4 regions of the Paenibacillus tritici genome follow, and region 3 is predicted to be linked to each of the others. Evidence: riboswitches for the same ligand, from Rfam matches in the RefSeq annotation. Region 3 holds a riboswitch; each other region holds the start of a gene.
What was found. A riboswitch is a leader RNA that binds a small molecule or an ion and turns the genes downstream of it on or off. The one in region 3 is predicted to bind cyclic di-GMP.
Positions count from the first base shown of each region.

Region 1 (8,126 bases), 3.4 Mb from region 3:
CTCCAAGTGTGATGAACAAGCTGCAACCGTACTTCACGCTCGGCGAGAAGCTGGGCAGCTTCGCTACCCAGCTTACAGACGGAGCAATCCGTGAGATCCATGTCGAATATGCCGGCGATCTCTCGGATGTGGACACCCAGCCATTGACCCGTTATGTCGTTAAAGGTGTTCTCACCCGCCACTTCGCTGGTGATGTGAACATCGTCAACTCCATGCATCTGGCGAAGACCCGTGATGTGAACGTGGTAGTGACTAAGGCTTCCAAAACCAAAGGCTTCACGAATCTCATTACCGTGACGCTCAAGGCTGAGCATGACGAAGAGCGTCTGGTAGCCGGTACCCTGCTGCAGGGCTACGGCGAACGGATTGTACAGGTCAACAAATTCCCGGTGGATATCGCTCCTGAAGGGCATCAGATTGTAATCTCCCATAATGACAAGCCGGGGATTATCGGACTGGTCGGCACTCTGCTCGGGGAGAACAACGTCAATATCGCTTCCATGCAGGTGGGCCGTAAAATCGTCGGGGGAGCAGCCATTATGCTGCTGACCGTTGACAAGGCTGTTCCGAAGGAGGTCCTGGTTAAGCTGGCCGGACTGCCGGAGATCAACACCGCAGAGGAAATCATTCTGCTCTAGAACGCTCTAATATATCTTTTATGTACTATTAAGTAAAACACTCTAAAGGAGTACCGGCAGAAGCCGGTCACCCCTCTAGAGTGTTTTCTTTCTTTTAACCGGAAATGCGGAATGCCGGAACCTTCCGGCCGTCAATATCCGTAAAGCCGTATTTCTCCGCCAGGTCGCCTACTCTCTGGGGAATCCCCGTTATGGTCATCACTTCAGGATCAGCAGCGAGCGCGGCGGCTGCGCGTCCGACATAGGCTGTAGATTCGGTAGTCTGAAGCCCCTCCTTCTCCTGCCAGTGCGCTTCGTCTGTACCGAAGCTCTCCAGGACCAGCTCCGTCCGCATCCAGCCCGGAGACAGGGGAATCACCGCGATGCTATCCGCAGCCAGTTCAATGGATAACCCGTAGGCCATACGCACCAGCGCATTTTTGGACAGATCATAATAGAAGTTCCCCGTGTACTTGTACTCATCCCAGAAGGTGGTATGAAGAATCAGCCCCGTCCCTGCCCTTTGGCTGCGCATCAGCGGGATAGCGTAATAATTGGTCATCAGCTGTGCCCTGACACCTGCAGTGAACATGTTGTCCCAATGCTCAGGAGCCTGCTCCCAGAACGGGTCGTTCAGGATGGGCAGGTTATTACCTCCCCAGACGTTGTTGACCAGAATATCCAGTCTGCCCTGCTCTGCAGCAATCTGTCTGATGGCCGCCTCTGTCTCACCATCCTTCGTATGGTCACAGCGAATCGCTGCACCCGACCCGCCTGAACGCTGAATTTCGTCCAGCACACCTGCAAGAGTCCGCTCGCCAGCCCCCTGGGGTGTGCCGGCATTCCTGCCCGTAATATATACATAGGCGCCTGCTTCGGCCAGTTCCAGCGCGATCCCCCTGCCTGCCCCTCTGCTCCCTCCGGTTACTAGTGCGATTTTGCCCTGAAGATTAGTCATATGATTCGCTCCTCTCACTTGCTTCATTTCGTAATCATTATTAATATATACCTTATATATGACAACAACTGACATATATAATGAATCTATTCAGGAGGCAACCCATGAGAGCTGACCGTTTATTATCTATTCTGCTGCTGTTGCAGAGCCGCGGGAAAATCAGCTCCAGGGAGCTGGCGCAGACTCTGGAGGTATCCGAACGGACGATCTTCCGGGATATGGAGGCCCTTAGCTTCTCCGGCATTCCGGTTCTGGCTGAACGCGGCCGTGAAGGCGGCTGGAAGCTGGCAGAAGGCTACCGGACCTCCCTGACCGGCATGAACCCCAAAGAGATTGCAGCGCTTCTCCTGCCCGCTGATCCGGCGATTCTGCGGGCTCTGGGAATCCAGGAGGAATTCTCCTCGGCTGCCCGCAAGCTGCAGGCTGCCGCTACGAGACAGCTGGTCACTCCCTTCAGCTTCCTCAGCCAGCGGATTCATATCGACGGTGCGGGCTGGCATCCTTGCGGGTACGGTCGCTTCCTCTCTGCGTGAGGCTGCAGCATTATATGATTTCTTACAATAGACCAATTGCACTATTATCCCCTATAATATTACAATACACATCATTATTATTTAGGGGGAACTTACCATTATGGACTGGATGAACAAGCTGCCGTTGAAACAAAAGATTGTTACCGGCTGTTACCTGGTTGCCGCTCTATTCGCTGTCCCGGTGTTAATTACGCTGATTATCATGGACAGGCTGCTCATCGGCATCATTCTCGTGGCGATCCTGGCCGCACTGACTTACCCGCTTGCACGCTTCATTGAGAGAACGCTTACATCTTCGTTCGAGGACATTTCCAATGTGACGCACACGATTGCCAAAGGTGACTTCACCAGCCGTGCCGACGAGAGCGGCTCCATGGGAGACATCAGCCGTTCGTTCAACACCATGATTGATAAATTAAAAAAAATCCTCACCGACGCCTCCCAGATTACCCGCCAGGTGATGGATGCCAGCCGCGGGATTGAAGACAAGAATCAGAACCTGAAGTTTGTAATGGCACAGGTGGCCTCCTCCTCTAATGAGCTGGCACTGGGCGCCAATGAAATCTCAACCGATATCGCCGAGATGACAGAATCCATCAAGGATATTGAAACCAAAGTCTCCAACTATACCAATTCCACCAAAGAAATGAACAAACGCTCCGTACATACGCTGGAATTGGTCGAAAAGGGTCGGCAATCGGTAGATACTCAGGCAGAAGGCATGCGGAAGAATATTCAGGCTACCCAAAAGGTGGCGGATACCATTGAAGCCCTCTCCCAGAATGCCCGCGGGATTACGATGATTACCAAGACGATCACCGAGATTGCGGAACAGACCAATCTATTGTCGCTGAATGCTTCGATTGAAGCAGCCCGTGCAGGCGAGCATGGCCGCGGCTTCGCTGTAGTAGCCCAGGAGGTCCGCAAGCTGGCTGAGGAATCAACCGCTTCGACCAAAGAAGTATTCGGACTGGTCCGCAGCATTGAGGCGGATATCAAGCAGGCCATTGATAACATCGCTATCAACGAAGAGGTTGTTCAGGTACAGAATGAGATGATTACGGAGACGGCCCATATCTTTGCTCAGATCGTACATAGTGTCCAATACATAACCGAGCAGATCTCCTCCTTCTCAGCAGAGAGTGACCTCATGCTGGAGAGCGCACTTAAGATCTCCGGGGCGATTGAGAATATCTCAGCCATTACCCAGGAGACGGCCGCAGGCACGGAAGAGGTATCCGCAGCGATGAATGAACAGATTCACGCCCTGCAATCCGTAGCCGACGAGACGGAGAAGATGACCTCAGCGGTGTTCAATCTGCAAAAAACAATTCATATTTTCAAATTCTAGCATTCCCGAAGAGAGGCACGCCTGCAGAATTTTTTGCGGGAGGTGTCTCTTTTTTCAACAAAATAAAAGATTGTTATGTAATATTCACAAATTGTTGAAATTGTGCATAAGGCCTAAAATACAGCTTTGCACTTCTTTACAATTGATGCTTTATAACCAGATTCCGGCTGTTCATTCGTTTTTCAAGCGTTGTAATTCTTAAGACCTATTGGAGAATACTTCAGCCCTGTAATTCTAAACTATCCATGTCTCTTAGCAGCAATAGACGGATGCAATAAGTCTTTGGACTCAACCCGTACAATTTCAGCGGTTATTGCCTATTTGCATTTTAAGACTTTAGTCTTCCAGACGTACCCATTTTCAAAAGTTTGAAAATCTAAATATTTATCGGTTTTTTGATCTGAATATTCGTCAAATTCCGAGTTTCTTCTCCCAGGGGTTATTGACAAAAGCAGAGCGAGGAATATATTGTAAAGGAAAATTCTCCATTCATTGATTTATAACAACATACCGGGCAAAATTCTCCGAAAGGGAATGACGCAAAGCCATGGATCTACAGTCTCATTTCTATTAGGTGAGATCATGACTGCCAGGTTGCTGAAAAACTGTGAACGCCTGATTTTTGCGTTTTTTATGGTGCTTCGTGCAACAGACCTGTGCTCCTACTTTGAGTACAGGTTTTCTATTGCTGGCATAAACAAATAACAACTTGCGGGGTGGATGTTCTGAAGACAGTTGCAGATTTTATGGCGGAAGCATTACGTAATCTAGGAGTAACCCATTCTTTTGGAATCATAGGCAAATCTATTTGCCCCATCGCTTTGAAACTGGTTGACTATGGTATTGAGTTTATTCCCGGCCGGCATGAGGCGAGCTCGGGTTTTGAAGCCGGCGGTTATGCGCTAAAAACCGGCAGTCTCGGGGTTGCCTTCGGCACCTCCGGTCCGGGCGGAACGAATCTGCTTACCGCAGCAGCACACGCCAAGGCCAATAATCTCCCGGTCCTCTTTATTACCGGGCATCAATCCATTAAGGAGCTAGGCATTCCCCAATGCCAGGACTCCACTTCCTATCTGGCGGATTTGGCTGAAATGTTCAGACCCGCCACCCTCTTCAGCAAGCTGGTTGAACGCGGCGACCATTTCAGCACCATTTTCAATCATGCCCTGTCGATCGCCCTCGGTGACCGCAAAGGCCCCGTCCATCTGTGTATGCCGTTTGATGTCCAGACAGAGCGGCTTGAAGAATGCCGGATTGTTCTGCCGGAACGCAGTAAGCTCGTAAGCTATCAGAACTATGAACGGATTACTTCAGCGATCAATGCTTCAACCAGACCGCTCATCATTGCCGGCAAGGGGGTCAACCGCTCCGGCGCACATCAGGAATTAGTTCAATTCGCCGAGACCTTCAACATTCCTGTGGTTACCTCTCCCGGAGGCAAAGGGGCGATTGCTTATGATCATCCGCTCTACCATGGTCCGGTCGGAGTAGGAGGCTCTACACACGGGGATGAGCTCATGAACAACAGCGATCTGTTTATCGTCATGGGTTCCCGTCTCAGCGATATGACCATCTGTAATCTGAAGCCGGAGAATCACCCGCAGCAGTTAATCCAGTTCGATGTAGATCCGACCTTTGTCGGCAAAATCCTCACCTCACCGACCCTCGCTGTCGGCGGGGATGTACGGGACAACCTGGCGCTATATCTTCAGCTGGTGGACCCCTCAGCGGTAACCAGACATGAATTAGCGGTTCCTAACGATTACAATGATGAGCTGCCCGTGCTGACAGGACTCTCGCTGGCTTCGGTATTGAGCACGATGAGCGATTTGATTCCTTACAACAGCAGCGTGTTTGTTGATGACGGCAGCCATGGCTTCAATGCTGTGAAATGGTTCAATGTGAAGAAGCCCGGCAGTTTTATCTTCGATGCCTACTTTGCCTGTATGGGCAACTCCATTGGCATGGCGATCGGTGCCAAGGTTGCCGCTCCGGAGGAGACAGTCTTCTGCATTACCGGGGACGGCTGTTTTATGATGCTCGGAACTGAAATAAACACAGCTGTTTGCAAGGACATTCCGGTTATTTTCATCGTTGTGAACAATATGCAGTTGGATATGGCCCTCAAAGGGATGGAGAAAACAACCGGCAGAATTGATGGTACGATCTTCGAGGTCCCGGTAGATGCCGTGAAGTTCGCCGAGTCTCTTGGTGCAGCCGGCTTCCGCTGTGAGACTCAGGTCGAGTTCGCCGCTGCGATTAGCGAGGCTGTCGCCCTTAACCGGGTAGCCGTGATCGAGCTGCTGACCGACCGTGATGAAATGCCTCCTACGGCCCATCGCACACTGGATCTCACATAAGCCGTAGTATCATACAGAAGTCCTTAACTTACTATCAGGAGGCAGACGCGTGAACAAGAACATGAACAGCGGACTTGAACATTTCTCTAATCTTTCAGGGGATTATGGGGCCAAAGCCCTAGCACCAATCAAAGAGCATTTTCCGGAATTAGCCGAGTATATCATGGGCAATGCCTATGGTGATATTTTTCAGCGGACCACTATCGGATCGGATTGGAAAGAGATTGCTGTGATCTCTTCGCTGATTACGATGGGTCAGTATGAACAGCTCGGAGTGCATTATGTAATGGCGCTGCGGGTAGGCATGACCGTTGAGCAGATCAAAGGCGTGCTGCTTCATCTCGTCCCTTGTGTGGGGGCTCCACGGGTGATTTCAGCCTTCAATGTCCTGCTGGAGACCCTGGAGGAAGTGAGATAATCATCTGCACGATTTTACAAATTTCGACTTTCAGGTTGCACATTTAAGAATTATCTGGCAATGTTTTTAGGGTATCACCACTTACAATTAGGGAGAGATAAACAACATGGGACAATTTATTTTGAAGACTGACACTGCGAAGAAAGTAATCAATATCGAGCTGGAGGGAACCTTTTCTAACGAGGACGGGCTCAAATCCATACAGGCTTACCAGCAGACCATCAACCCGATTACCCCTGCTGAATATGCACTGGATATCGACTGCCGCAAGCTGAATGTAACCGCACCTGATGTTGTGCCGCTGCTTGAAGGCTGCTTCATCATGTTCAAGTCTGACGGCTTCCAGAAAGTAAGTCTTACACTGGAGAACAACCCGATCCTCAAAATGCAGCTGGCACGCCTGGGCCGCAAAGCGGGACTCGAAAACCTGGAAATCACTTCGACGACACAAGCTTGATTAACTAACTTGATTAACTAAAATTAAACCAAAATCAGCAGCTTGAAACGCATGACTTGGTTCATAACAGCAACTTCATGAGAAGTATCGCTAACCATACTTTTAGGAGGTTTACTATGGCAGGGATTCGCATTAAGGATATTGATATCTACCATCCAGGCAAAAGAATCGGCAATGATTTTTTCATTCAGCATTTTGACTACAAGGGTATTGATATCCGTGGACTGCTGGCTACTCTGGGCCGTGAGAACCGCTACAGCATCGACAGCCCGGATGAGAACTCCCTGACTATGGCTTTTGAAGCCGCGAGCAATGTTCTGGAGAAGACCGGACTTACCGGTCCTGATATTGATCTGATCGCTTACGCAAGCCAGACTCCTGAATATATATTCCCGACGAACTCATTGATGATTCACCGCTTAATTAACGGAGCTTCGCATACGATCTGTATTGACAGCAATGCCAACTGTGCAGGAATGACCGCTTCAGTTGAACAGGTCAGCCGCCAGATGATGGCGAACCCAAGAATCCGCCGCGCCCTGGTCATCGGCTCTGATTACGTTGCACCTCATGCCAATAAGAATGATCCGGTCTATTATGCGAACTTCGGTGATGCTGCTGCCGCGCTCATTCTGGAACGCGATGAGAATGCGGTGGGCTTCATTGACTCCATCTACCAGACGGACACCTGTGTGTACGGTAACTCTCTTTTCCCGGCAGAAGGCTTGGCACAGCTTGGGCGCACCGGTGTCGCTGCAGGAGAGTTCAACGTGAAGTTCATTCCGTTCGATGATTCCATCTGTGTGGACGCCGCTTCTGAATCCATCAACACCTTGCTTAGTAATAACGGAATCGCTCCTGAGTCGGTCAAGGCAGCCTGCTTCTCACAGCTGTCCCTCCCGAACATCAAGGCGGTCTCCGGCAAAACCGGCATTAACCCGGAGGCAGCAGTCTACATCGGCGATGAATTCGGCTACACCTCAACCAGCAGCCCGTTCATTGCCCTCCACAGAGCCGTCACCACCGGACAGCTTGAACGCGGAGACAAGGTCCTCTTCTGGACGGTAGGCGCGGGCTGGCAGAATGTCGCGTTCGTAATGGTGTACTAATCTTCTTCTAATTGAGATATGCAAACGGCCCGCAGCAGATTTCTGCCAGCGGGCCATTTGTGTTAGAGGGTACATTATGATTATCTTGCGTCTGCTTCAGGCTCCGTCCTGCTGCTTGCCTGCGTGCTTCTCCCAGCCCATAGTACGCGATACAGCATCCTGCCAGGCGTTGTAGCGGCGTTCGCGCTCTTCCGGCTCCATCTGCGGTGAGAACACCTTCTCGGCCTTGTTGAAGCTCTCCAGCTGCTCACGGGTCCAGACCCCCGAGGTCAGTCCGGCCAGCAGTGCGGCGCCAAGGGCTGTAGTCTCCGAATAGGTAGTAC
Region 1 is NZ_CP073365.1:4,849,754-4,857,879, forward strand. It holds gene serA (phosphoglycerate dehydrogenase) at 1-638, shown strand, start outside; gene KDC22_RS21070 (SDR family NAD(P)-dependent oxidoreductase) at 733-1,575, opposite strand; gene KDC22_RS21075 (helix-turn-helix transcriptional regulator) at 1,680-2,108, shown strand; gene KDC22_RS21080 (methyl-accepting chemotaxis protein) at 2,209-3,459, shown strand; cyclic di-GMP riboswitch class I at 3,963-4,061, shown strand; gene KDC22_RS21085 (thiamine pyrophosphate-binding protein) at 4,176-5,819, shown strand; gene KDC22_RS21090 (carboxymuconolactone decarboxylase family protein) at 5,869-6,237, shown strand; gene KDC22_RS21095 (hypothetical protein) at 6,344-6,694, shown strand; gene KDC22_RS21100 (3-oxoacyl-[acyl-carrier-protein] synthase III C-terminal domain-containing protein) at 6,811-7,803, shown strand; gene glpK (glycerol kinase GlpK) at 7,900-8,126, opposite strand, start outside.
Region 1: linked by a shared signal. The riboswitch ahead of KDC22_RS21085 (thiamine pyrophosphate-binding protein) and the one ahead of KDC22_RS02460 (choice-of-anchor A family protein) in region 3 are both predicted to bind cyclic di-GMP.

Region 2 (8,126 bases), 940 kb from region 3:
TGGTCGGAGCTGTGAAGAGCGGTGCAATCAAGCAATTCTTCGTGATGGCCGGCTGTGACGGACGGATGAAGAGCCGGAATTATTACACAGACTTCGCGGCAGAGCTGCCGGGAGATACTGTAATTCTTACAGCAGGCTGTGCCAAATACAAATATAATAAGCTGGCGCTTGGCGATATCGGCGGCATTCCCCGCGTACTCGATGCCGGCCAGTGTAATGATTCCTACTCGCTGGTGGTCATAGCGCTGAAGCTGAAGGAGGTCTTCGGCCTTACGGATATCAACGATCTTCCGATCTCCTATAATATTGCGTGGTATGAGCAAAAGGCGGTCATCGTGCTGCTGGCGCTGCTGCATCTGGGCGTGAAGAACATCCACCTCGGACCTACACTCCCGGCGTTCCTGTCGCCTAATGTGGCCAAGGTCCTGATAGACACCTTCGGCATCGGCGGAATTACTACGGTTCAGGAAGACATGGAGCGGTTTATTGCCGCCGTATAATACAAATTCATCATGAGCCAAAAAACACAAAAGCGAGTCTCCGTATACGGGGGCTCGCTTTGTGTGTATATGGTGGATATGGACGTCACCGTCAGCGCTTACGGCAGCCGGTAGACGGCGAACGGTTCGCCGCTGCGGAAGGCGGCGCTGGCCTGATCGAGCTGCTCGAGAACTGCCGCATCCGGCAGGATGGAGAGGCTGCGCAGATTATGCTGCACCTGCTCTACCCCGGTGGCCCCGACGATCACCGTGGAGACGGCGGGCCGGTTCATCAGCCAGGCCAGAGACAGCGCCGCAGGTGAGGTGCCGAGCTCGTCCGCCAGTGCGCTAACCTGCCCGCCGAGCGAGATGCGCTCTGGGGTAAGGAAGCGGCGGAAGTTCGGATCGGTCTCCGCTCTGGAACCGGCAGGGACATTGCCGCTACCGGCATATTTGCCGGTGAGGATACCGCCGGCCAGGGGGAAGTAAGGGATGATTCCAAGGCCCTGATCGAGACACAGCGGAAGCAGCTCCGTTTCGGGGGTGCGGTCAGCAAGTGAATAGCTGCACTGAATGGAGATATATTTGGCTAAGTTCCGGGCTTCGCTGATCCCCAGCGCCTTCATCAGCTCCCAGGCCGCATAATTGGAAGCGCCGATATAGCGGACCTTGCCTGCTGAGATCATATCATCCAGCGTACGCAGAGTTTCTTCCAGCGGTGTATAGGGATCGAAGGTGTGGATCTGATACAGATCCACATAGTCTGTCTTCAGGCGGCGCAGGCTGCCCTCCAGCTCCTGCATCAGATGATGGCGCGAAGAGCCGCTGCCGCCGGGCCCTTCATGCTTCGGCAATCCGGCCTTCGTCGCCAGCACTGCCTCATGGCGGCTGCCTTCAAGCGCGAGGCCGATGATCCGCTCCGATTCGGAGCCGGCATAGATATTGGCTGTATCAATGAAGTTGATTCCCTGATCCATAGCGGCGTGAATAATGCGGACCGAGGTCTCCTGATCCGCCCGTTTGCCGAACGAATTGGTTCCAAGGCCCAGAGCAGATACCTGCAGGCCGCTATTCCCCAGACGGTTATATCGTATGATAATCCCTCCTTCAGCTATTGCCCTGGCAAGATTCCCGCAGGAGCAGCTCCCCGCCGGACTCCAGGAGGCTGCCCTGCGAGCGGGCTAGGTTAATAATAACATGCTCCTCCTGAAGCAGCTCAATATCCTCGCTCAGCTTGCGCAGCAGCCTGGAGAAGCTGCCCAGAACACTGTCCGTAATCATCTCGGTGAATGATCCCGGATGGACGAACACCTCCAGCAGATGGAGGAGCTGGTCCGTACCGGGCCCGAACTCGCCGTTCATACTGCTAAGCGCAGCTTGCAGATCGCTGATCAGACCTGCGATATGGCTGTACTTATCTTCCATTAGCAGCATGACCACCAGACCGTATTTCACCGATTGCTGGCGGGATTCTACATTCTTGGCTAACTGCCGCGCTGCCTCGCGCAGTCCGTCCGTCTCGGTCAGCAGCAGGCTGGAGAGGCAGTGCAAGCGGTGCTGCTGTACCCCGGGGTGACCGGCGTACAGGCAGCACCCTGTGGCTTGCCCGCTGATATAGATACTTCCGGTTGCTACAATCGTAGATTGGCATACGCTGCCGTAGACATACACATTACCCAGTGCCTCAATCCGCAGCGGGCCTTCGATATCCTCTGTTACAATGAGGTCACCGGCGAACAATAGTTCACCGGCAGCGCCCGCCATCTCCCTGGTCAGCACACGGACTGCCGGGAAGTCACATCTTCTGACACTGCCGGTGCCTCCGCAGATGCGGGGTCTTCCGGTGTGCATAGCCACAATATCGCCGCATGGAAGAAGCCGGGCGTGATCTCCGGCGGCGACGTAAATATCCTGCGGCGGCGGTGGAGGCAGCACTCTTCCATCAGTGTCGAAGCCGGGGATTCCTTCTTCGGGCGGCAATTTGCGGGCGAACACCTCCCCCTCCAAGGCAAAAGGAGCCCCCGGAAACCGGAGGTACTCCAGGGTATCCCGAGGCTCCTTGGCAGAGCATCCCTGGAGCATCCCGTTGCCCTGCAGCGTATGCTCCGGCAGAAATAATTCCAGCCGGGATGCCTTGCCGGGCAGCGGGGCCCGTCCTTCAGCAATGCAGACAGGAAGGTAGGTGGGGTTCTCCAGTTCCGCGTACAGGGCCGGAATATTCAAGTTGCGCAGAATGAAGCGGTTATCCAGTGAGGCGATAATCTGTTCTATGGTAAGCGTGGACAGCAGCACCGCCGGGTTGGGCTGGGCACGGACTACCGCCTCGAAGGCAGCAGGGCAGTTGACCAGATTCCAGGCGTACTTCTCAGCACGGTATAAAGTGAAGTAGACCTTCAGCTTGTCGGGTGAAACTGTAATCTGATACTGGGGCTTCTCGCAAATCTCCCAGGTAATATAATCTGCCTTGGTCACTTCGGTCGGTTCTGTAACGGTCTTCCAGTTGATCTTCAGTACAACAGGGTGAATAGCAGAGATCCGGGCGGGAGCGCCGCCGGGCAGCGGGGGAGTGATGAATATCTGGTTGTTCTGCACGAGGATGATTCCATTCTTATCTCCATTTGCCCCGTCAGAAGCTCGGCCCTCTACAGAGAATGAATCCAGGAGACCGTTACGTTCAAGCATTAAGGACTCCACAAATTCATATCGGTTTGGTTCGATAAACTGCTGCGGCATGGTCGTTACCTCACTTTTTTTCGTATAATCAATGGCATTCGTACAGAAAAAGAACATCATAAAGCCTGGGAGGGCTTCCCGGTGAGAGCTGGCTTAAGTGGTCTCTATTGGCAGCCTGGCGACCCTAAACGCGACTCTTGGCGTTCTTAGGCCCATGGCTTTGCGTCCTGCCCTTTCGGGAAGTTTGCCTTTAGAAATAGATCAATGATATACACTCTGTATGAGGCGATTTGTTTCTTCTATATATTATAGTTGAAGTCCCTTCTGCTTGGTCGACTGTAATCGACAAAAAGAGTCATCACTAGTTCCTGTGTTGCATTAACTTCTGCAAACAAGCTTAATTCTAGTACTTAAAGAGCTATTTTTCAACTATATTATGCCTATTTATCAAAAATCTTAAAATGTGCAGCCCTATTTCGACAAGTGGAAATAGATTAAATTTCAAGAAAACTGGTTTCCCAGCGTTTACAGCTTATGGGAGAAATTCGTGAATAATTAAATCTTGAATAGCGTGATTTGCGTAGGGCGTCTGAGGCTGTTGTCTTGGGCGGCCTTTTTTGGCGTGGGGCTAAATGGTATTCAAGGGTGGAGGCGGGCCTAATCAGAGGCAATCGTGTAATGTATATGTTATATATGTGATTAAACACAAACAAAATGTATATTAATTCGTAATAAAAACGAAGACACGATAAAAATGTTGTAATATAATCTAACACATAGCAAGACGGATGGTCATTATGTTAATAAACATAACATTAATCAAAGCAGAAAACTCGGGAGGGGAGCATGAACCATGCAAATTTCAGCATCACCATACATTTGGCCCTATGACGGCGCTATGGACCCGGCGAAGACGGCACTGATGATTATCGACATGCAGACGGATTTTTGCGGCACAGGCGGGTACGTGGAAAGAATGGGCTATGACCTCTCTTTAACAGCAAGAGCAATTCAGCCCATCTCGCGGCTGCTGGCACGCATCCGGGAGATTCCAGGGTTCACTGTGATCCATACCCGGGAGGGGCATAAGCCGGATTTGTCCGATCTGCCGGCCAATAAACGTTGGCGCAGCAAGCAAATCGGTGCCGAGATCGGTTCGGAAGGACCGGCGGGACGGATTCTTGTCCGGGGTGAGCGCGGCTGGCAGATCATTGATGAACTGGCACCTGTACCGGGAGAGTACATTGTCGATAAGCCGGGCAAAGGCAGCTTTTATGCTACAGACCTGGATCTGATATTGAAGAATAAAGGGATTACCCACCTGATTCTGACCGGAATCACGACGGATGTCTGCGTACACACAACGATGAGGGAAGCAAATGACCGCGGGTACGAGTGTCTGATCCTGGAGGATTGCACGGGGGCTACGGATGAGGCCAATCACCTGGCGGCGCTGAGTATGGTTCAAATGCAGGGCGGTGTCTTCGGAAGTGTGAGTAATTCACAAGCGGTGCTGAAGGCGCTGGAGCAATATTAATAGTCCAAATAACATCATAAACGGGGGAATCACCATGTGGAACAAGTCCAGATCTAAAGCGCTCATCCTGCTTACTTCACTGATGCTGCTCATCACAGCCTGCGGCAATCATTCAGAGACCGGCAAGGCCGAGGGACAGGGAGCAGGCAGCTCCGGTGAGCTGAAGAAGGTGGTACTCAGGCTGAAGTGGATTCACCAGGCGCAATTCGCCGGATTCTACACCGCAGTTGAAAAAGGCTTCTATAAGGAAGCGGGGCTGGATGTGGAGATTCGGCCGGGGGGCGCGGATTTCCCTGCGGTGCAGATGGTGGCTTCGGGCAGTGAGGAATTCGGGGTAACCGGTGCCGACCAGATTGTCATCGCCAGAGAGAAGGGCGTCCCGGTCAAAGCGTTGTCCGCGATATACCGCAAAACCCCGTTCGTCATGTTCGCACTTAAAGAATCGGGCATTAAGACGATGGAGGATCTGGTCGGCCAGAAGGTAGGCATCAAGCTGGGCGGCAACGAAGAGCTGACCTTCCGTGCCATGGAGAAAAGCGCGGGCATCGACACTTCGCAAATTGAAGAGATGCCGATCAAATATGACCTCAGTCCGTTATTAACCGGTCAAGTGAAGGCCTGGCCCGGATATGTAATTAATGAAGTGCTGGCGGTGCAGGAGCAGGGCAAGGAGGTCAATATTATTGACCCGAACGACTATGGCATCAATTTCTATGCTGACACCCTCTTCACCACCGAGTCTGTGATCAAAAAAGACCCGGACATGGTCCGCAGCTTCGTGCAGGCCTCCATGAAGGGTTGGGATTATGCGCTGGATCACCCTGAGGAAGCGGCGAAATTCGGCCTGAAATACGGAGAAAAGCTTGATCTGAAGCATGAGGTCAGCATGATGAAGGCCAGTATCCCTCTGCTTCTGCCGGAGAAGCTTCCGCTGGGCTCGATGGAAGAGACGGCCTGGGAGACATTGCAGCAGAATCTGATCGACCTGGGCTTTGTGAAAAAGGGACAGGATCTGGACTCATTGTTCACCAACGAGTACTTGAAATAAGGAGGAACCCGTATGACGACAGCGATGAAAGAACAGATGGATTCGGCTTCTGTGCAGAATCCCGGTACCAGGGAAACGATGCTCTCCTTGCGCAATTGCTCCCTGTCCTTCGGCAATGTGCCTGTACTTGATAAGGTCAGTCTCGACGTCTACCGCAATGAGTTCATTTCCATTCTCGGACCGAGCGGCTGCGGGAAATCTACAACGCTGCGGCTGATGCTGCGGCTGTTAAGCCCGGAAGCAGGCGGGGAGGTTGCGTATTCCTCCCCGGATCTGTCCCTGGGCATGGTCTTCCAAAAGCCTGTCCTGATGCCGTGGCTCAGTGCACTCCAGAATGTCATGCTGCCCCTTGAGCTGGGCGAGAAGAAGAAATTCAGCAAAGGGGAGGCGCGGGACAAGGCGGAAAGCGCCCTGCGTCTGGTCGGCTTGCAGGATTACCTGAATCACTTCCCGCATCAGCTCAGCGGAGGTATGCAGCAGCGGGCGGCGATTGCCCGGGCCTTGGCTGCCGATCCGACCGTGCTGCTGATGGATGAGCCGTTCGGTGCGCTGGATGAGCTGACCCGCGAGAAGCTGAACTTCGAGCTGCTGCGGCTGTGGGAGAGCCCGGAGACCAGTCTTAGCAGCATTGTCATGGTGACCCATTCGATTCATGAATCCGCGCTGCTGTCAGACCGGGTGGTCATGATGTCCCCCCGGCCCGCCGGTGTGACCGATATTATTCCGGTGGCGCTGCCATCGCCGCGTGAAGCAGGAATGGAAGAGCTGCCGGAATTCCACCGGACGGTCAAGGAATTGAGAAAGCGGGTGAAGCACCTATGACGGCTATGACAGCGAGAATCAAAGACAGCCTCTACCCGGTCACGTTCGCGCTAGGCTTCCTGCTGCTGTGGGAGCTGGCTGTGCGGCTTCTCTCGGTTCCAATGTATCTGCTGCCTGCTCCCACCCAGGTCGTATCGGCCATCGACGGCTCGTTATGGTCGCATACGCTGGTTACGCTGGGCGAATCCCTGACCGGATTCATCCTTGCGAACATACTTGGTCTTGCGACTGCGGTTATTTTTGTCCATTCCAAGCCGATCGAGAAGGGGATGTTCCCGCTCGCTATCGCCCTTAAGACTACCCCGCTGGTGGCGCTGGCGCCGCTGCTGGTAGTGTGGATGGGGACCGGATATACCTCGAAGGTGATTGCCTCGATGCTGATCTGCTTTTTCCCGATTCTGGTGAACAGTGTCAAAGGTCTTAAGGCCATTGAATACGAAGCCTGGGAGCTGTTCTCCACCTATAAAGGGACGAAGAGCGAAATCTTCTGGAAGCTGCGCCTGCCCACCAGCCTGCCTTATATCTTCTCCGCACTGAAAATCTCCACCTCGCTGGCCATTGTCGGAGCGATTGTCGGCGAATTTGTCGGAGCCAATAAGGGACTGGGTTATGTAGTGCTTGTCTCCTCTTATCATATGGACACTCCGGTGATGTTCTCGGCCATTATTGCTTCAGCGCTGTGCGGTCTGCTGCTGTTCTGGTGTATCGGGCTGCTGGAGAAGAAGGTTATTTTCTGGACAAGGAGTGAGGACCTATGATGAAATGCTCGGTGATCAAAATTCCCGCAGGTGCGCCGCATGACATGTCCGGCCTGAAGGCATCGGCCGAAGAGGGGCTGTTCCGCCCGGAAGAAGTCGTAGCTGTGCTGGGGAAGACCGAAGGTAACGGCTGCGTCAATGATTTCACGCGGGGGTATGCCGTTATGGCCCTGAAGGACTTCTTTGCCGGAGCGGTAAAAGGAGGGGCTGCGGACATCTCTTATGTGATGTCAGGCGGAACGGAAGGCGTACTCAGTCCGCACTTCACGGTCATCAGCCGCAGCGGACAGGCGGGACTGGCATCGGAGCGGGAACGGGATCAGGATCAGTCGCAGGATCAGGAGCAGGGCCTAATTACCGGTGGTCCGAAATCACTTGCCATCGGCGTCGCCAGAACCCGGGACTTCCTGCCGGAGGAGCTGGGACGGCTCAGTCAAGTAGACGCCGTGGCGGAGGCGGTGGCCCGGGCGGTCCGGGATGCCGGAATTACTTCGCTTCAGGATGTGCATTTTGTGCAAATCAAGTGTCCGCTGCTTACCGCAGAGCAGATCTATGACGCGCACAGCCGTCAGGTATCGCTCGTGACAGAGGATACCTACAAATCCATGGGGTATTCCAGAGGGGCCTCTGCACTGGGGGCTGCCGCCGCGCTGGGTGAAGTGGAGCGTTCGGCCTTAAGGGAAGAAGAGATCGGCGTGAACTGGGATAAATTCAGCCGGGTGGCGTCCACCTCGGCGGGCAGTGAGCTCGCTTGTTGTGAAGTGATTGTGTTCGGCAACTCGCAGTCTGCGGAAGGCCCGTATCACATC
Region 2 is NZ_CP073365.1:7,320,000-7,328,125, reverse strand. It holds gene hcp (hydroxylamine reductase) at 1-500, shown strand, start outside; gene KDC22_RS31480 (aldo/keto reductase) at 599-1,573, opposite strand; gene KDC22_RS31475 (flagellar assembly protein A) at 1,587-3,272, opposite strand; cyclic di-GMP riboswitch class I at 3,319-3,411, opposite strand; gene biuH (biuret amidohydrolase) at 4,006-4,689, shown strand; gene KDC22_RS31465 (ABC transporter substrate-binding protein) at 4,724-5,737, shown strand; gene KDC22_RS31460 (ABC transporter ATP-binding protein) at 5,750-6,559, shown strand; gene KDC22_RS31455 (ABC transporter permease) at 6,556-7,317, shown strand; gene atzD (cyanuric acid amidohydrolase) at 7,314-8,126, shown strand, end outside.
Region 2: linked by a shared signal. The riboswitch ahead of KDC22_RS31475 (flagellar assembly protein A) and the one ahead of KDC22_RS02460 (choice-of-anchor A family protein) in region 3 are both predicted to bind cyclic di-GMP.

Region 3 (8,126 bases):
TAATCTCAGTACGGATCACTCACTTGCGTTTGCCGTTTCTGGCGGTTCTTCTAAGAATCAAGCCCAGACCGGCAAGTGCTAAACCGGCAAAATAATATGGCGCAGGGCTGGATTCACCTGTCTTCGGCAGAACTCCATCCGCAGGCACACCGCCTAGAGGAACTTCCTCATCAACAATGATTACATCCGCCGGTACCGCTGACGGAGTTGGCTCCGGTGTCGCGGCTACTGGAGCAACCGCTACAGCCGGTGTCGGCGCTGGTGTTGGTGCCAGCGTTGCTGCTGGAGTTGCTACAGGTCCTAGCGGCAGTGGATCTTCATCAATAGCCACCTCATCAATAGCCACATCATTGCTTACGATGAATCCGATAATCGGAGTCGGCGTTGGCACTGGAGGGAAACTAAATGGCGGCGATGTAGGTGCTGGTGTCGATGCTGATGTTGGATCTGGTGTCGGCGTTGGCGTCGGTGTTGGATCTGGTGTCGGCGTTGGTGTCGACGTTGGATCTGGTGTCGGCGTTGGCGTCGACGTTGGATCTGGTGTCGGCGTTGGCGTCGATGTTGGATCTGGTGTCGGCGTTGGCGTCGATGTTGGATCTGGTGTCGGCGTTGGCGTCGATGTTGGATCTGGTGTCGGCGTTGGCGTCGATGTTGGGTCTGGTGTCGGCGTTGGCGTCGATGTTGGATCTGGTGTCGGCGTTGGCTCTGTCGTTGGCGTCGGTGTTGGCTCTACCGTCGGCGTCGGTGTTGGCTCTACCGTCGGTGTTGGTGTCGGTACTGCCGTCGGCGTTGGCTCTACCGTTGGCGTTGGTGTTGGTACTGCCGTTGGCGTCGGTGTTGGCTCTGCCGTTGGTGTTGGCTCTACCGTCGGCGTTGGTGTCGGTGCTGCCGTCGGTGTTGGTGTCGGCTCTGGTGTCGGTGCTGCCGTTGGTGTTGGCTCTACCGTTGGCGTTGGTGTTGGTACTGCCGTTGGCGTCGGTGTTGGCTCTGCCGTTGGTGTTGGCTCTACCGTCGGCGTTGGTGTCGGTGCTGCCGTCGGTGTTGGTGTCGGCTCTGGTGTCGGCGTCGGTGTTGGTACTGCCGTTGGCGTCGGTGTTGGCTCTTCCGTTGGTGTCGGTGTTGCCGTCGGTGTTGGTGTCGGCTCTACCGTCGGCTCTGGTGTCGGTGCTGCCGTTGGTGTTGGTGTCGGCTCTACCGTCGGCGTTGGTGTTGGTACTGCCGTTGGCGTCGGTGTTGGTACTGCCGTTGGTGTCGGTGTTGACACTGCCGTTGGCGTTGGTGTTGGTACTGCCGTCGGCGTTGGTGTTGGCTCTTCCGTCGGCGTTGGCGTCGGCGTCAGTGTTGGTACTGCCGTCGGCGTCGGTGTCGGCGCTTCCGTTGGTGTCGGTGTTGGCTCTACCGTCGGTGTTGGTGTCGGCTCGGCAGTCGGTGTTGGCGTTGGTGCTGCCGTCGGCGTCGGTGTTGGTACTGCCGTTGGTGTCGGTGTTGACACTGCCGTCGGCGTCGGTGTTGGTACTGCCGTTGGTGTCGGTGTTGACACTGCCGTCGGCGTCGGTGTTGGTACTGCCGTTGGTGTCGGTGTTGACACTGCCGTCGGCGTCGGTGTTGGTACTGCCGTTGGCGTTGGCTTCACTGTCGGTGTTGGCGTTGGCTTCACCGTCGGTGTTGGCGTTGGCTTCACCGTCGGCGTTGGCGTCGGTTTCACTGTCGGTGTTGGCGTCGGCTTCACCGTCGGCGTTGGCGTCGGCTTCACTGTCGGTGTTGGCGTTGGCTTCACTGTCGGTGTTGGCGTCGGCTTCACCGTCGGCGTCGGCTTCACTGTTGGTGTCGGCGTCGGCTTCACCGTAGGCGTTGGCGTTGGCTTCACCGTCGGTATTGGCGTCGGGGTGCACTTAGGTGTCGGTGACGGTTTTACTGTCGGCGTAGGCTTCACTGTTGGTGTCGGTGTTACCGTCGGCGTAGGCTTCACTGTTGGTGTCGGTGTTACCGTCGGCGTAGGTTTCACTGTTGGTGTCGGTGTTACCGTCGGTGTTGGCTTCACTGTCGGTGTCGGTGTTACCGTCGGTGTTGGGCTAGGCGTTGGCGTTACTGTCGGCGTTGGACTCGGCGGCGGTCCCTCTCCCTCGTACATTCCAAGGTGCAGCTCTACTCCGCCGCTAAAAGATTGTGCAATTAGAGTCCCGTACAGCTCCGCTCCGGAATAATGGACATCCGCGTTAGGAGCGAGTATCGTCCCAAAAAAGGATGTATACGCGATATCCACCTTTGTCGCTTCGTAGAAATTGAATAATACCTGGCTTGCTCTGCCGTTATTCATTGCAAAGCTTGGCACATTGACTGTAGATCCGCTTATATTAATAATCAATGTGGCATTCCCGGCAATGTTAAATTGAATATGATTTGTAGTTGCCAGCGTGGCAGCATCCAGATGAACCACATTGAAGCGGTCCGGTGCATTGATGGTAAGTCCTCCGTAATGATTATTACCAACCTCATTGGTACTGGACAATGCCCCGTATTCTGCGGAACGCGAGATCAGATACTGCCTCTCTGCTGCAAAATCAATCGGGCTGCCCTGCTTCTTCGTGCCCTTGATGTTAACGCTAGGCTCATTGGCTGAAATGCTGTCCCCATAGACCACGTTTCCGTAGATTTCTCCGCTGCCCGAATGTGTAAATTTCCTGCCGGCGACGAGAACATCCGTAGGTGTTGAATTCCTGTATGCCCTGGCCACTCCGTACCCACCGGAGAGAGTAATATCCCCCGCTGCTGCCAGGCGGCCTTCAATCTGATCATTACCTTGTGCGAAATCTCCGAATAGAAAAGCATTAAAATTGCCTGCAACTCCCAAAACCGCTGTAGGGTTATAAGGCACACCCGAAGCTGCCCTTACCTCCGTCCCCCAAGAAAAGGCGCTAGATAAGGTCATGATGCCCGCCAGAAAGACAGCGGCTGTTCTCCGCACTCTAGTTCTCAATAGTCCACACCTCCTATTTAACTATTAACTATTCTATGAATCTGCCGCATAACTATAACAAAAAAAGACCGCCAAGAAGGGTTAGCTTCACGGCGGCCGGACGACCTTAGCCTCAACTTAAGGGGCGGTAGATTCCTGACTTTGCGTCCCGCTCTTTCGAAACGGTTTGCGTTTGTACATGATTTCGATATGAAATTGATAGTTGCTTATGTATTATCGTTGTTGAGTCTATGACATTTGTTACTTTTGTACTAATTTCAGTTTATCCGGTCTCCAGTCCTATTGTCAATCCTTTTCCAATATATTTTTAGCTACTCCCTCGAAAATAATTCTCTCCAACCCCTTGTCCCCCAAGGGCTAAGGCCTCACTACCCTTTTCTGCGCCTGCCGAAAAAATCCAAGAAATCAGACCCTAACCGCAGTACTTGTAGCTTATCCTCTATAATTATATTAATTTTTATTATTAAAATTTGATACATATGTCCTATTTATCATTCTATTTGTATATATAATTACAGTCTATTCCTTTCGGTATGTAATATTACCTATTTATGGATTACTATAAACCCAAAAAACAGGTGTCACCCAATTATGGACAACACCCGTTTAAGCAACCCCCAGCAGTTGAACCCAGCCAATGATCGACACCCATAGAGGAACACTTAGAATGAACCCGAATACCAAACCGCGGCGGAGACTTCCTTCATGACTCATTGCCATTCTCCTTTGAACTGATTTTTTAATCTTTATTATTTCAATTTTAATATAAAATAATTCTTTATATTTTATTGTGAATTATGTCACATAGTTAGCCTGAGTTTATAAATTTCGTTGATTATTCTTTGCACTTTGAGTTACAATGCGAATATATGTTCTTGCCAAGGGGTTGAGAGGGATGCAGAGAGCAGAGAGCCAGGACAACCTGCTGGTCAAATCCTATATTTTGCTGCCGCTTATTATATCCGCCTTTGAACGCGATGCTTCCGTGATGTCATCCGAGCTGCGCACGCCCGCGCCTTATCTGGAGGTGATTCAGAGTGCCGTCCATGCCGCAACTGCCGATCTGCGGGAGGTCCGTGCCGGGATGCGGGCCCGTGGTCTGAGGGTCTATGAACAGCAGCGGCTGGAGATTGGGGTGGAAGCCAAATTCGTCTGCAGGGGTTATCATGAGCGGATGCTGCTGCTGGATGATGTGATTGCCGCCCAAGCCACCCTGCATATGCGCAGCTACCTGGGGATGGAGAAGAGGATTGCAATTTGGTAGCCAAAGAAGTCCTGCCGCAAGCGGCAGGACTTTTGAATCGAGCGAACCCCGGATGCCAATTACATTAACACCGTCCAGTACCCTAACGTACCACAAATAACCGCAAAAGCTACAGGATACAGAATCCTACGACTTACCTGATCCTTAAACACAATAAACAAACAAAGCATACAAAGCCATGCAATAAGAAGGCTACCCATCTATTATGCATACGCTCCTTCCCGGCATTTCTGCTCCGGCTTCAGCGGCTTACCGCCACAGAGCCCGCTATCCTTATATATAGGAAGATTTCCCGCCGAATATCCCAATTATACCAGCTAACCACGGATTTTGATGAAAATTATTATTCCCTGTGACACGGGGCGGAGTCAATCCTCCTCTTCAAGAACAGGATACTCCCAGAACCCTAAGCGTCCTTTGGCAGGTATAGGATGTACCAGCGGAACAACCTCCTCCAGCTTCCAGGCGAACCTGCCTTCTGTATAATTGCCGAATATATATTCATTTCCGCCCGGCCAGCCCTGCTGTACCTGCTGAAGCGTAACCTCACAGCAATCCGCAAGACGGCTGGTCGCCACAATTCTTCCAACCGGCAGGTTGTCGGCAGTGAACCCGTGACGGGCGAGCAAGGACTGATAAGGCTCTGTCCTGCAAATGGCCTTATTCACCTGCATCCCGGCATGAATGGCCAATGTCCCCCGGTAGGACGTCCGCCAGGAGCGGGTTTCAATTTGCTTTTCACCCAGCGCAATCAGGGTTGCCCACGGCTGTCGAATGGTCAGACATTTCATAATATAGCTTGCCTCCTCTGATGCATTACTATAGCCTCCCAAGGAAAGAATAAGGGTTATGAAGGAGGACTGATGAAGGATGGGTAACGGGTTCAATCGTGGTTACGGCGTATTAAAATGCAAACTATCCAATGAAGAAACTATATATAAGCTAGGTGACAAAAACAATCATATTGAGGTACTGGCTGAAGATGACTTCATCCAAAAGTATAGATTAGCGATCAACATCCAATCCAGCGAGAAAGCAAAGCATTTACCGGAAGACACAGCCAATCAGGTGCTTTATTATGTAGGGGAAGATTTCAAGTCAGATGAAACGGCGCGTTGGCTCACACTTGAATCCGGCTTCACGGAGATAACCAGGGACAACCGGAATCTTGCCCTTGATTATATCCGCGGGAACCTGGTGATCCCTAACAAGATGGTAGCTCTGCCTAATACGAACCCGAATGAAACCGAAGACAGCGATCCCCACAACAATCTGTATGACAAAATCACCTCTTATCTAAAGGAGGCACAGGAACAGGATGCAACCCTGTACGTATTCGGCGAGCCTTGGGGGCCGGAAGAGGATAAGCCCGATAAGTATTTCGGCTTCACTCCCGGACGCGGAGTTCATAATATTCATATGAATCAAGGCAACGCCGGCGGGTACGCTAGAGAAAATGGCGCATGGCAAGACGGCGGCGTCCTCATTCATTTTGAGAATGAACGCAGATGGGTCGCTATCTTCCTGGCCTTCCAGTCTCAGTCCTGGTGTACTAACGACCAGGGCGATGCGACCAAGCCAGTCAGTGAATGTAATCATACGAATGCTTTGTCATGAGCCAGCACCATCGCATTAACCGCTGATACGATATCCTTGGCATCCAGCTGTTCATCCAGCTTCAAATGAATTGGTAAGGTAGAGACTGGTGAATGGTTAGCAGAGATGATGAGCTCAACCACATGAGATGAAAGCACCGACGCTTGCAGGATTTGCAGCCAAGGGATAAGATCCGGTAACGCTTTATCCTCCGAAGGACCGGTCTCCATGCCATCCACCCCAATAGGTGAATGCCCGGCGAAATACTCAATCCTGAGCACAGCATCAGAAGGGGGACTGTTCCTCTTCAAGGTCCTAGCCGCTTCGAGCTGATGACGGGAGGTTTGTTTACGACCGTTAATTATATTCCACCAAACGATACACATAGAGGGGATGAAGAAGCAGAGCACCGCCAACCAACCACTGGAGGTCTTGATATAGACGGTAAAAAAGAGGGCTGCGGATAGAATCGCAAGCAACCAGATGTAGAGCTCCTGCCGCCATTTGGACTGGCGCTTCCCGGATGCCGGAGGTATGGACTGTGCTGGCTGAATATCGGCAGCTCGCTCCGGTTGAGCTGCCGTACGTTCTCTCCATGGCAAATGCTCCCCATTCAGCATATAGAAGTTATCGGCTGCTCCCTGCCAGACCTTCTCCTGCGAGGGATGCGGCGACTGCCAGAGGGTAACGTATTCTTGAATGTCTCTCAGATACAGGACGGGATCGCCCGTGAACGAGAAATATTGCGAAAGCTCCAGATGAATAACGGCAGATGAATAACGCTGTACATGGGTCGATAAGGTCTCCAGCCACTCCTGTACAGGAGTGGCAAGCGACGGGAAACGGGCCAGCGTGCCGGGTACACTCAGGCGTAGCTGCTCCGCAGCATCCGCCCATGGAATCTGCCATTGGAAGGCCTCGGAGAACTGCTCCCACTCCGGCAAATCCTCCACATCCGGTTGGTCCATATGGGGTTGAATCTTGCTCCAAGCTTGCATAAGCTGCCTGCTATAGCGCTGGAACTGGTCTTGGCTGACCAGACAAAACCATACTGGAGCGAGAAAATTATTCGTCTCGAAAGCTGTATTCTCATAATCAATCCAATCTGTATCGGCACTGGTAACACTCAGGAATGTCCGGTTTCCCATATAAGACTCTCGCCTCCTAGCATCCAACCATATGCTTAACACTATACTATATTAGAATGTTTGTTATAAAGTTTAGAAGAATATTAGACGTTGATGCCTGAATAGAAAAAAGGCGCAGTTCCAAAAAACCGGGAACCTGCGCCACTATCGGCTTTGAAAGAATGCTGGTGAAGGGAATTGAACCCCCGGCCTACTCATTACGAGTGCGACCCAGCATATATTTATTAGGTTTTCCTGGGGTCTGTTGGGCAATAAATCGCGTGTTTTAAGCATATAGTTACTTCTAAAGTTTTGTTGATATTTGGTTGTTGTTAGAAGATTGGTTAGAAGTTTTGTTAGAACGGAAATGCTACCTTAGCACCGCCTTCCCGCTGGAATAACACTGAGTATTGGACCAGCATATCACTTCTTCCTAAACCGCCTTGCACATCGGTGTCCTTGTGTTTACACGTTTATTATAGACGTCTTTAACCTTCCATTGAAACGAAGGACGAAGCTATTTGAAATTTTCTTATGCCTGGCCTCTTTAGGCTCCAGCCCACTTTTGCAGGTTTTGCACTCCTTTATATAGGCAGATGCATATGACTAAAGTACACACAAAATCGTAAAAGGAGAATGAGTATGTACCATAATTCATGCCATCAGTATCAATTGCATTACCCTATGCATAACAATTGGATTAACAACTATCAGACATATCTGCCTCAACATTATTATAATTGTTACCCCTATGGAAAAATAAACTTAAGAGATTATGGACAATGTCCACTTGTAGTGAATATTGAACAGGTAGCAAAGCAAAACTTACCGTACTGCTTTATGGACAGGGAAACATTTCAAGTGACTTTGATGAGTATCAATGTTGGCGATGATATCGGTTTAGGTAGGGTAGCAGTTCTAACTGCAACTCCATGAAAATGCACCTCGCATAGTTGGTTTGATGGTTGTAAGGATACCTCCATTTTACCATTTAATGCATCGATGCATTTTTGTTTCTTTCTGAAATTGATAGCTTTTTGAACAGGCTCTTAAACTATATGTGTATAAAAATTACTGTAATTCCACCATAAAACATCCCAATTAGAGATAGAGCGATGCATATAATAACTTCTATGATTCTCCTACGAACTCGTTTACTTTT
Region 3 is NZ_CP073365.1:551,724-559,849, reverse strand. It holds gene KDC22_RS02460 (choice-of-anchor A family protein) at 20-2,977, opposite strand; cyclic di-GMP riboswitch class I at 3,066-3,158, opposite strand; gene KDC22_RS02455 (YhjD family protein) at 3,873-4,241, shown strand; gene KDC22_RS02450 (ASCH domain-containing protein) at 4,610-5,032, opposite strand; gene KDC22_RS02445 (YukJ family protein) at 5,112-5,858, shown strand; gene KDC22_RS02440 (hypothetical protein) at 5,837-6,985, opposite strand; partial or broken gene KDC22_RS33255 (cupin domain-containing protein) at 7,607-7,867, shown strand; gene KDC22_RS02435 (hypothetical protein) at 8,096-8,126, opposite strand, start outside.

Region 4 (8,126 bases), 610 kb from region 3:
TTGCTGTTGGTGTTGGTACTGGTGCCGGCGTTGCTGTTGGCGTTAGTGTTGGTACTGGTGCCGGCGTTGCTGTTGGCGTTGGTGCTGCAGATGGAGCAGGTATGGAGGTATTGCTTGTTTTTATAAATAATGCACTGGCCGGAACGGTAGCCTTCACCTGACTCGGGCTCTGCCACATCAGATGGACATTCGCATCGCCAGCGTTCTCATAATATTCCAGCTTGATATCGTACTGTTGCCCGGCAGTAAGGGCTATGCTTCCGGTACGGACTGTCCCGCTCTGCTTGACCCAGCTGTCAATGACTGCTGTGCCGTTCACATATAAGCGGATACCGTCATCCGAGGTAGTGTAGAACTGATAGGTTTCGCTGTAAGCAGGCTTAATCTGGCCGGTCCAGCGGATCGAAAAGGCATCTGTACCCAGCGCAGCAGCCGGAGTTCCCTGGCGCCAGTTGAAGCTGACCACATTATCACCGCGCACCATCACTGGCGTGCCTGAGAGGGTCATATTCTTGAAATATTCTCCCGTCAGACCGTTCTGGAGGGGCGGCTGTTCCGTATCACTGGGAACGGGGACTGGCTTCGGTACCGGAGGGACTGTTGGTGCTGCTAACGTTGGTACAGGCGTTGGCGTTGCTGTTGGTACTGGCGTAGGTGTTGCTGTTGGTACTGGCGTAGGCGTTGCTGTTGGTACAGGTGTAGGCGTTGCTGTTGGCGATAGTGTCGGTCTTGCCACAGGTCCTGCCCAGGCTTTATATTGGTCACGAGTCAGGGTATAGCTGTCATTCATGAAATTCTTGATTGTCGCCGTGCTGTTGTTCTCATAGAGCATCTTGCCCCAGTTCATCATAAACACATAATTCTGCTGGGTAAGCTTCAGCTTGGATATACTTGGCATTTCACCGTTCTCCCCGATGCCAATCGGTTTACCGGCAGCCAGGCTGGACAGTTCATCATGATATTTATTCGAGTAGTCATTATTGTATATATCTGCTGCCAGCACATCCACTTTGTCCGCACCCGGATAGGTCCGTTCGTAAGGGTCTGAGTTGGAATTGGGCGCATTCGGGTTCCACACCCACAGCAAATTATTTAATTGATGAACGTTAACGAAACGGTCATACATTATATTCCACAGTGCAACAAAATTGTTCTTCTTCCCCCACCAGAACCAGCCGCCGTTCATCTCATGGTAAGGTCTCCATAGAATCGGAACACCTGCATCCCGCAGGCTTTTCAGGGAAACGGCCACTTTATCGAGATCCGCAATCAGCGCTTTATACTCAGTCGTGCCGGGGGTTACGTATTTGTCGAATTGCGCCTGGGTGATTGGCTTCTGCACATTGGACCATTCATATCTGGTGCCCGGAAGGCTCTGGTGAAACGTCATAGCGACAATCCCGCCCGCTCTGGACCAGTTCGTCGCACTCCAGACGATATTCTTGCGCTGCTTGGCAACTCCGCTCTCCGTCTGTCCGCCAATCGCTCCAAGCTCATAACCATGCAGTGCTGCGTAATGTCCGCTTGTTCCCTTCAGCTTGTTGCTTAGCTCATCCGGGCTCTCGAAATAATCATGCTGCCCTGTGATAATTCCATTTCCCGAGATCTCATAGAGATCGTTCAGCAGCTTGACAGCCTGGGCTGAAGCATTGGGATTCACAGGTGCTCCGGAAGCAGATGCAGCCTTGACCGATGACGGGGCTATTCCGAGTCCTACAGGTACAGCAGACAATAATACGGCCAGCGACAACACAGTGCAGAGCAAACGAGACTTACGGTAAGTTTTCACAATATTCTCTTCCTTTCGGTAGCCAGGCTGCCACTCTTGCGAAGGCCCTATAGCTTTGCGTCCCTATCTTTCGATTAGGTTTGCCTTTGTCGTTTTGGAAGGATCAATCCCTCTTACCGTAAGTATCGTCAGTATGCAAATTTAATGTATAGTATTGGCGAAATTTATCCAAAAAATAGTTCTCAGTACCTGATTTGAAATTGTAACAATTGGTTAAATGGATAAGTTGGACCTACGAAATGAACTGATGTAGATCTATATCCTCCCAGTCCAGAGTAATACGAATGTTATCCTCTTCTACCAGCTCAGAGCCGGTCTGCACCTCAATAAATTCCACATCTGTAAGCGCCAGAATCGCGTGCTTGGTCCCTTCTGGTATCCTTACCACATCTCCTGCCTTCACGTTGTGCATCTTCTCGTTAATCACAATGCTTGCTTCCCCGCTGACAAAAGTCCAGATTTCACAGCGCTTGTGATGCAGCTGGTAACTGATGTTTTTGCCCTCGTTGATGAAGATCCGCTTGGTCAGCACCTCATTGCCTTCATCATATTTCACATAATCAATCACCTTGTAGTGGCCCCAGCGGCGCTCTTCGTACATCGGTCTTTGTTCAAAAGACTTCAGCACTTCCTTGATCCGCGGACTCTCTGCCTTATGCGTCACCAGAATGCCGTCCGGGCTGGCGGCAATAATCAGATCCTTCGCCCCGATCACCGTGATCGGAATATCCAGCTCGTTAATGAGGCAGGTGCCCTCGGAGTCAGCGGTCACGAACCCTTTGCCGACATGGTTGCTGGTCATTTCCTCTGTTAAGGTGTTCCAGGTCCCCAGGTCCTTCCAGAATCCGGCATAGGGCTGGACCACGATATTATCCTCTTTCTCCACCACTTCGTAATCAAAGCTGATAGAGGAGAGCAGCTTATACTGCTTCTGCAGCTCCTCGTAATTCAGCGGCAGCCCTTTGCGCTGCAGGATATCGAGCAGGTAGCCCAGACGGAAAGCGAATACCCCGCAGTTCCAGAGGGCATTCCGGCTGATCAGCTCCTCGGCCTGCTTGCGGTCCGGCTTCTCCTGGAAGTGGCTCACCTGCAGGTAACCGCTCGCCCCTGCCTCTGCGCTCGTTGGAATGATATAGCCGTATTTCTCCGAAGCATGTTCTGGAACTACGCCCATCAGCGCCAGATTCGCTCCGCTCACCAGCATGGTGTTCTCCAGCTGTAATACCGTTTCGAAGAAGGAGGATTCCACATAAGGGTCCACCGGCAGGATCGCTACAGTCTCGCTTGGGGAGACTCCGGCAATGGAATACAGGTAGGCTGCCGTCAGCGCAATAGCGGGGAAGGTATCCCGCCGCTCCGGCTCTACGATTATCGGCACCTCGCTGCCGAGCTGGCTCTGAATCATCTCCACCTGGCTGCGGCCGGTCGCAAGGTAAGACGACTCCGCCATTCCTGTCTCCTGCAGTTGTCTCCATACGCGTTGTACCATGGATTCCGGTTCACCTGCCGGGCTTTCCAGTACCTTCAGAAATTGCTTCGAACGTGAATCATTGGACAACGGCCAGAGCCGTTTACCAGAACCGCCTGATAGAAGTACCAGTTTCATATGTGAACCCTCCATATCGTATTGTTATTGGGTATTTCTTGTTGCGGAGCTGTGAGTTAAAATCCCGCCTGTTATGAGGGTCGCTGCAAGGAATTTTGGGCTTACGGCCGCTGTTGTCTCCAGATGTTGTTGATTATATTGCTTGCAGCAGATAACATCCGGAGACAAGGGCGGACGCTAACGCTCCTACAGCTCCAAAATTCCTCTCCGCTCCATTCCTTAACAGGTAACCTATAAAGATTTCAACTGCTGGCTATTCGCGCAGGCAGTGAATTCTCCACTTCGCTCGCTGCCCTCTGGGCGAAGCTCCCGGCTAAAGATCCGGATATTGCCGCTTGTTGTTGCGGCAATTGAACCGTGGCCGCGGGCCGTGCTTGCGCGGTGCGGAAAGATTTAAAGACGCATATGTTGCGTGCCTCTTGTTCCAAGGGGGCGCCGCCAACCTAAGCGACGGCAAAGGTGAAATCAGGTGCACTTTTGCTCCTCATTTCCACCTTTGGCCTGCATCCGGGGAAATGAAGTGCACTTTTACTCCTCATTTCCACTTTTGGCCTGCATTCCGGGAAATGAAGTGCACTTTTGCTCCTTATTCCCACTTTTGGCCTGCATCCGGGGGAATGAAGTGCACTTTTGCTCCTCATTCCCACTTTTAGCCTGCAACCGGGGAAATGAAGTGCACTTTTACTCCTTATTCCACCACTCAGCCGACTTTCGGCGCTTTCAGAGGGACTTTTCCCTCTCCTTTCGCCACTCAGCCGACTTTCGGCGCTTTCAGAGGGATTTTTCCCTCTCATTTCACCGTGCAGCCCACTTTCGGCGTATTCAATGGGATTTATCCCTCTCATTCCACCGTACAGCCCACGTTCGGCGTATTCAATGGGATTTATCCCTTTCCATTCAATGAATAGCCCACTTTCGGCGTAACGCATCAAGTGGATCGCCGCTCTAAACCGCGCCAGCCACGCTCTGGGAGAAGCCGCTAAGGCCGCCCATCTGCGGGCGCCCCACAGAGATATACTCCAGGCCGGTGCCTTCGATCTGGTCTTTGGTATAGATATTGCGGCCGTCGATCAGCACCTGACGGCGCATGGTCTTTGCCAGTTGATGCAGGTTGATCTCTTTGAACTGGTTCCAGTCGGTCAGGAGGCAGACGGCGTCGCTGCCTTCAGCGGCTTCTTCAGCCAGACCGCACCAGCGCAGATGCGGATGATCGTATTCCTTACGGAAGTTGTCGGCGGCAATGGGGTCATACAGCTTCACGGTAGCCCCCTCGGCGACGAGTGCCTCCACGATCTCGCGGGCCGGTGCCTCGCGGACATCATCGGTATTGGGCTTGAACGCAAGCCCCCAGATACCGATCACGGCGCCGCGCAGGCTGCCCAGCGATTCATGCAGCTTGGAGATGATCATGAACCGCTGGCCTTTGTTCACCTCGACGACCGATTTGAGCAGCTTGAACTCATAATCCACATTGCCGGCGATCTGGATCAGCGCATTGGTATCCTTCGGGAAACAGGAGCCTCCATAGCCGATTCCGGCCTGCAGGAAGGTAGATCCGATTCTCCGGTCCATGCCCATCCCCTCTGCCACCTCGGTTACATCAGCTCCTACCTTTTCGCAAATGTTGGCAATTTCGTTAATGAACGATATCTTCGTCGCCAGAAAAGCGTTAGACGCATATTTGATCATCTCTGCGCTGCGGATATCGGTAACGAACACGTTGTCCGTGAATCCCTTATGAAGCTCGCGCATGGTCGGCTCAAGCGCCGAATTATCCAGTCCGATCACGATCCGGTCGGGATGAAGGGTGTCGCGGATTGCAGAGCCTTCACGGAGGAATTCAGGGGCAGAGACGATATCGAAGGGATGATTCGTATGGGAGGCGATCAGCTTGCGGATCCGCTCATTGGTGCCAACGGGAACCGTCGACTTGGTCATGATGATCTTGTAGCCCTCCATCGCGTGGGCAATCTCGGTTGCCGCCCCTTCGATGTATCTCAGATCGGCTTCGCCGCCCGGAAGTGAAGGAGTACCTACTGCAAGAATAACGATATCGGAGCGGCGGACCGACTCCTGAAGATCGGACGAGAAGCTTAGGCGGCCCTCGCGCAGATTCATCTCGATCAAGGCCTCAATGCCCGGCTCATAGATGGGGGATTCCATCCGGTTCAGCTTATTGATTTTCTCCTCATCCTTATCCACACAGATGACATGATTCCCGTTCAAGGTGAAGCAGACGCCTGATACAAGTCCTACATAGCCGGTACCAATTACTGCGAGTTTCATAGTTTCATCCTCCTTTTAGGAAATTGACGTAGGCCTGTTCCACATACTGCTTGAACTGAACCATAAACGCCTGCTCATCGAATTTGCGTGCATGGCCCATAATCTGGTCAATATCCCATGCATAGGACTCCACCTCATCAATGGCCCGGAGCAGATCATCAACCTCCTGGTGCTGGAAGAATACGCCGTTAACGTAAGGAATAATCGTGTCCAGCGCTCCTCCGGCCTGATAGGCGATAACCGGTCTTCCTGCGGCATTCGCCTCCAGCGGCGTGATACCGAAATCCTCTTCCCCAGGGAAAACAAATGCCCGGCACTGTGACATCAGCCCTGTAACTTCCTCATCCTCCAGCCGGCCCAGAAAAGATACATTCCCTTTGGCCATGCCTTCCAGACGCTTCCGGTCCGGTCCGTCCCCGACAATATACAGCTTAAGACCGTTACGGTTGAACGCCTCCACCGCCAGATCAATCCGTTTGTAGGAAACCAGCCGCGAGACAATCAGATAATAATCGCCAATGTTCGAGGAGCTGCTGAAACGGGCTGTATTGATCGGCGGGAAGATGACATCGGAATCCCGGTGGTAATAATTTTGAATCCGCGTTTTCACGACAGAAGAGTTGGCTACGAACTGGTTTACATTTTTGGAGGTGCGCTGGTCCCAGCTCTTGAGCCGCTGCATATACACCTTCAGCAGTCTTTTGAACAATCCCGAATTCGACTGCCGCTCCATATACGTGTCATAATCCCAGGCGAAACGCATCGGCGTATGACAGTAGCACAGATGGAAGGTGGACTCGGGCACCTGGATGCTTTTCATAAAAGCACTGCTGGAGCTAAGGACGATATCATACCCGCTGAAGTCCAAATCGCGGACAGCCATAGGGTAGAGCGGCAGCACCCCTTTGAAATTCCGCTTCACTCCCGGAATGTTCTGCAGCCAGGAGGCGCGGATATCCGCGTCTTTGAGGTTATCGGTCAGGCGGCTTCCGTTAAAAACCGTTGTGAAGATCGGAGCTTCCGGATACATGTGATGAAAGACCTCCACCACCCGTTCCGCCCCGCCCATCTGGATTAAATAATCGTGCGCTATCGCAATTTTCATGTGAATCATCCTCAAAGTTTTTTGGAGCAGCATCATCAAGCAGTGAACGCATGGCTGAAACAGATGTGATGCAAGCCTTAATCATTATCGTGAGCGGGAGGATCAGGTGACAGCCAGCAGACCTTTGTAGTAAGCGACGATGTCCTTGACCGTGTTCTCGATTACAAAATGCTCTTTCACCCGTCTCATTCCATTGTCCGCCATGCGTCTACGCTCTTCGGGATGGTTCAGCATCCAGGTGATGGAATCTGCAAGTACAGTAGCATCTCCAGGCTGGATCAGCAGTCCTGTTTCGCCAGGAACCACAATCTCCACCGGTCCGCCTTCATTGGAGGCGATCACCGGCAGTCCGGCCGCCATACCTTCGACGATAACCTGGCCGAACGGCTCAGGGGTGATCGACGTATGAATCAGTAAATCCGCTTTATTCATGAGTCCTTGTATATCATCCACATGACCCAGCAGGCTGACATTGGTGATGTCCCCTTGCTGCATCTGCTGAATTAATCCCTGTTTGTATTCCTCTTCGCCGAACAGCGCGTCACCGGCAAGCCAGAACTTCACGCGGCTGTCGTGCTTGAAGGCCTTGGCGGCTTCCAGCACAATATGCTGGCCCTTCCAGTGGGCGAGCCGGCCGACCAGCAGGACGTTGAAGTCCTTCTGGTCCCGCTTGCCGATGCCTTCACCGATGGCTTTGGCAAAAGCGGAGTAGACGACCAGCGTCTTCTTCGAGCGCGGCAGCTCCAGCGCATTCAGCGTGGAATGGGAGTTGGCAATCACCCCGTTCGGCAGCAGGCGCGACAGCAGCCGGATCGCCTTGGCGACAACCGGCTTGAGGTAAGGCGCACCGATATGGTCCCGGATGTGCCAGATCAGCGGCACTCCTGCTTTTTTGGCAGCTACTGCTCCGTAAAAGGCTGATTTCAGGGAATTGGTATGCACACAATCCACCTTCTCCTCCTTAAGCAGCGGGGCAAGCTTACGGCCATAGGCGAGCAGCTTAAGCGCAGCCGCCGGGGCACCGAGGTTCAAGGCATTGCGCCCACGGCTGCGGATGCTCTCGTCCAGCGGGATGATACGGACGTCTATGCCCTTCTCCCGCAGACGTTCAGCAAGCGCGCCTTCCTCTGCGAGGATAACCAGCGGTTCAATCTGCTCACCGATATTGGTGAGAATGTTGAACAAGGCGACCTCTCCCCCGCTCCATTTGGCGGTGTGATCAATATAAGCGACTTTGATCATCCTACGCTCACACCCTTTCCCAAGGTTTCGAGGAACACAGATTCCACTTGATCGCCTACATGCTGCCAGGTGTACTTCTCCAGCACATGATTCCGGCA
Region 4 is NZ_CP073365.1:1,157,599-1,165,724, reverse strand. It holds gene KDC22_RS04900 (PA14 domain-containing protein) at 1-1,789, opposite strand, end outside; cyclic di-GMP riboswitch class I at 1,804-1,884, opposite strand; gene KDC22_RS04895 (sugar phosphate nucleotidyltransferase) at 2,022-3,395, opposite strand; gene KDC22_RS04890 (UDP-glucose dehydrogenase family protein) at 4,341-5,681, opposite strand; gene KDC22_RS04885 (glycosyltransferase) at 5,686-6,786, opposite strand; gene KDC22_RS04880 (glycosyltransferase family 4 protein) at 6,889-8,028, opposite strand; gene KDC22_RS04875 (glycosyltransferase family 4 protein) at 8,025-8,126, opposite strand, start outside.
Region 4: linked by a shared signal. The riboswitch ahead of KDC22_RS04900 (PA14 domain-containing protein) and the one ahead of KDC22_RS02460 (choice-of-anchor A family protein) in region 3 are both predicted to bind cyclic di-GMP.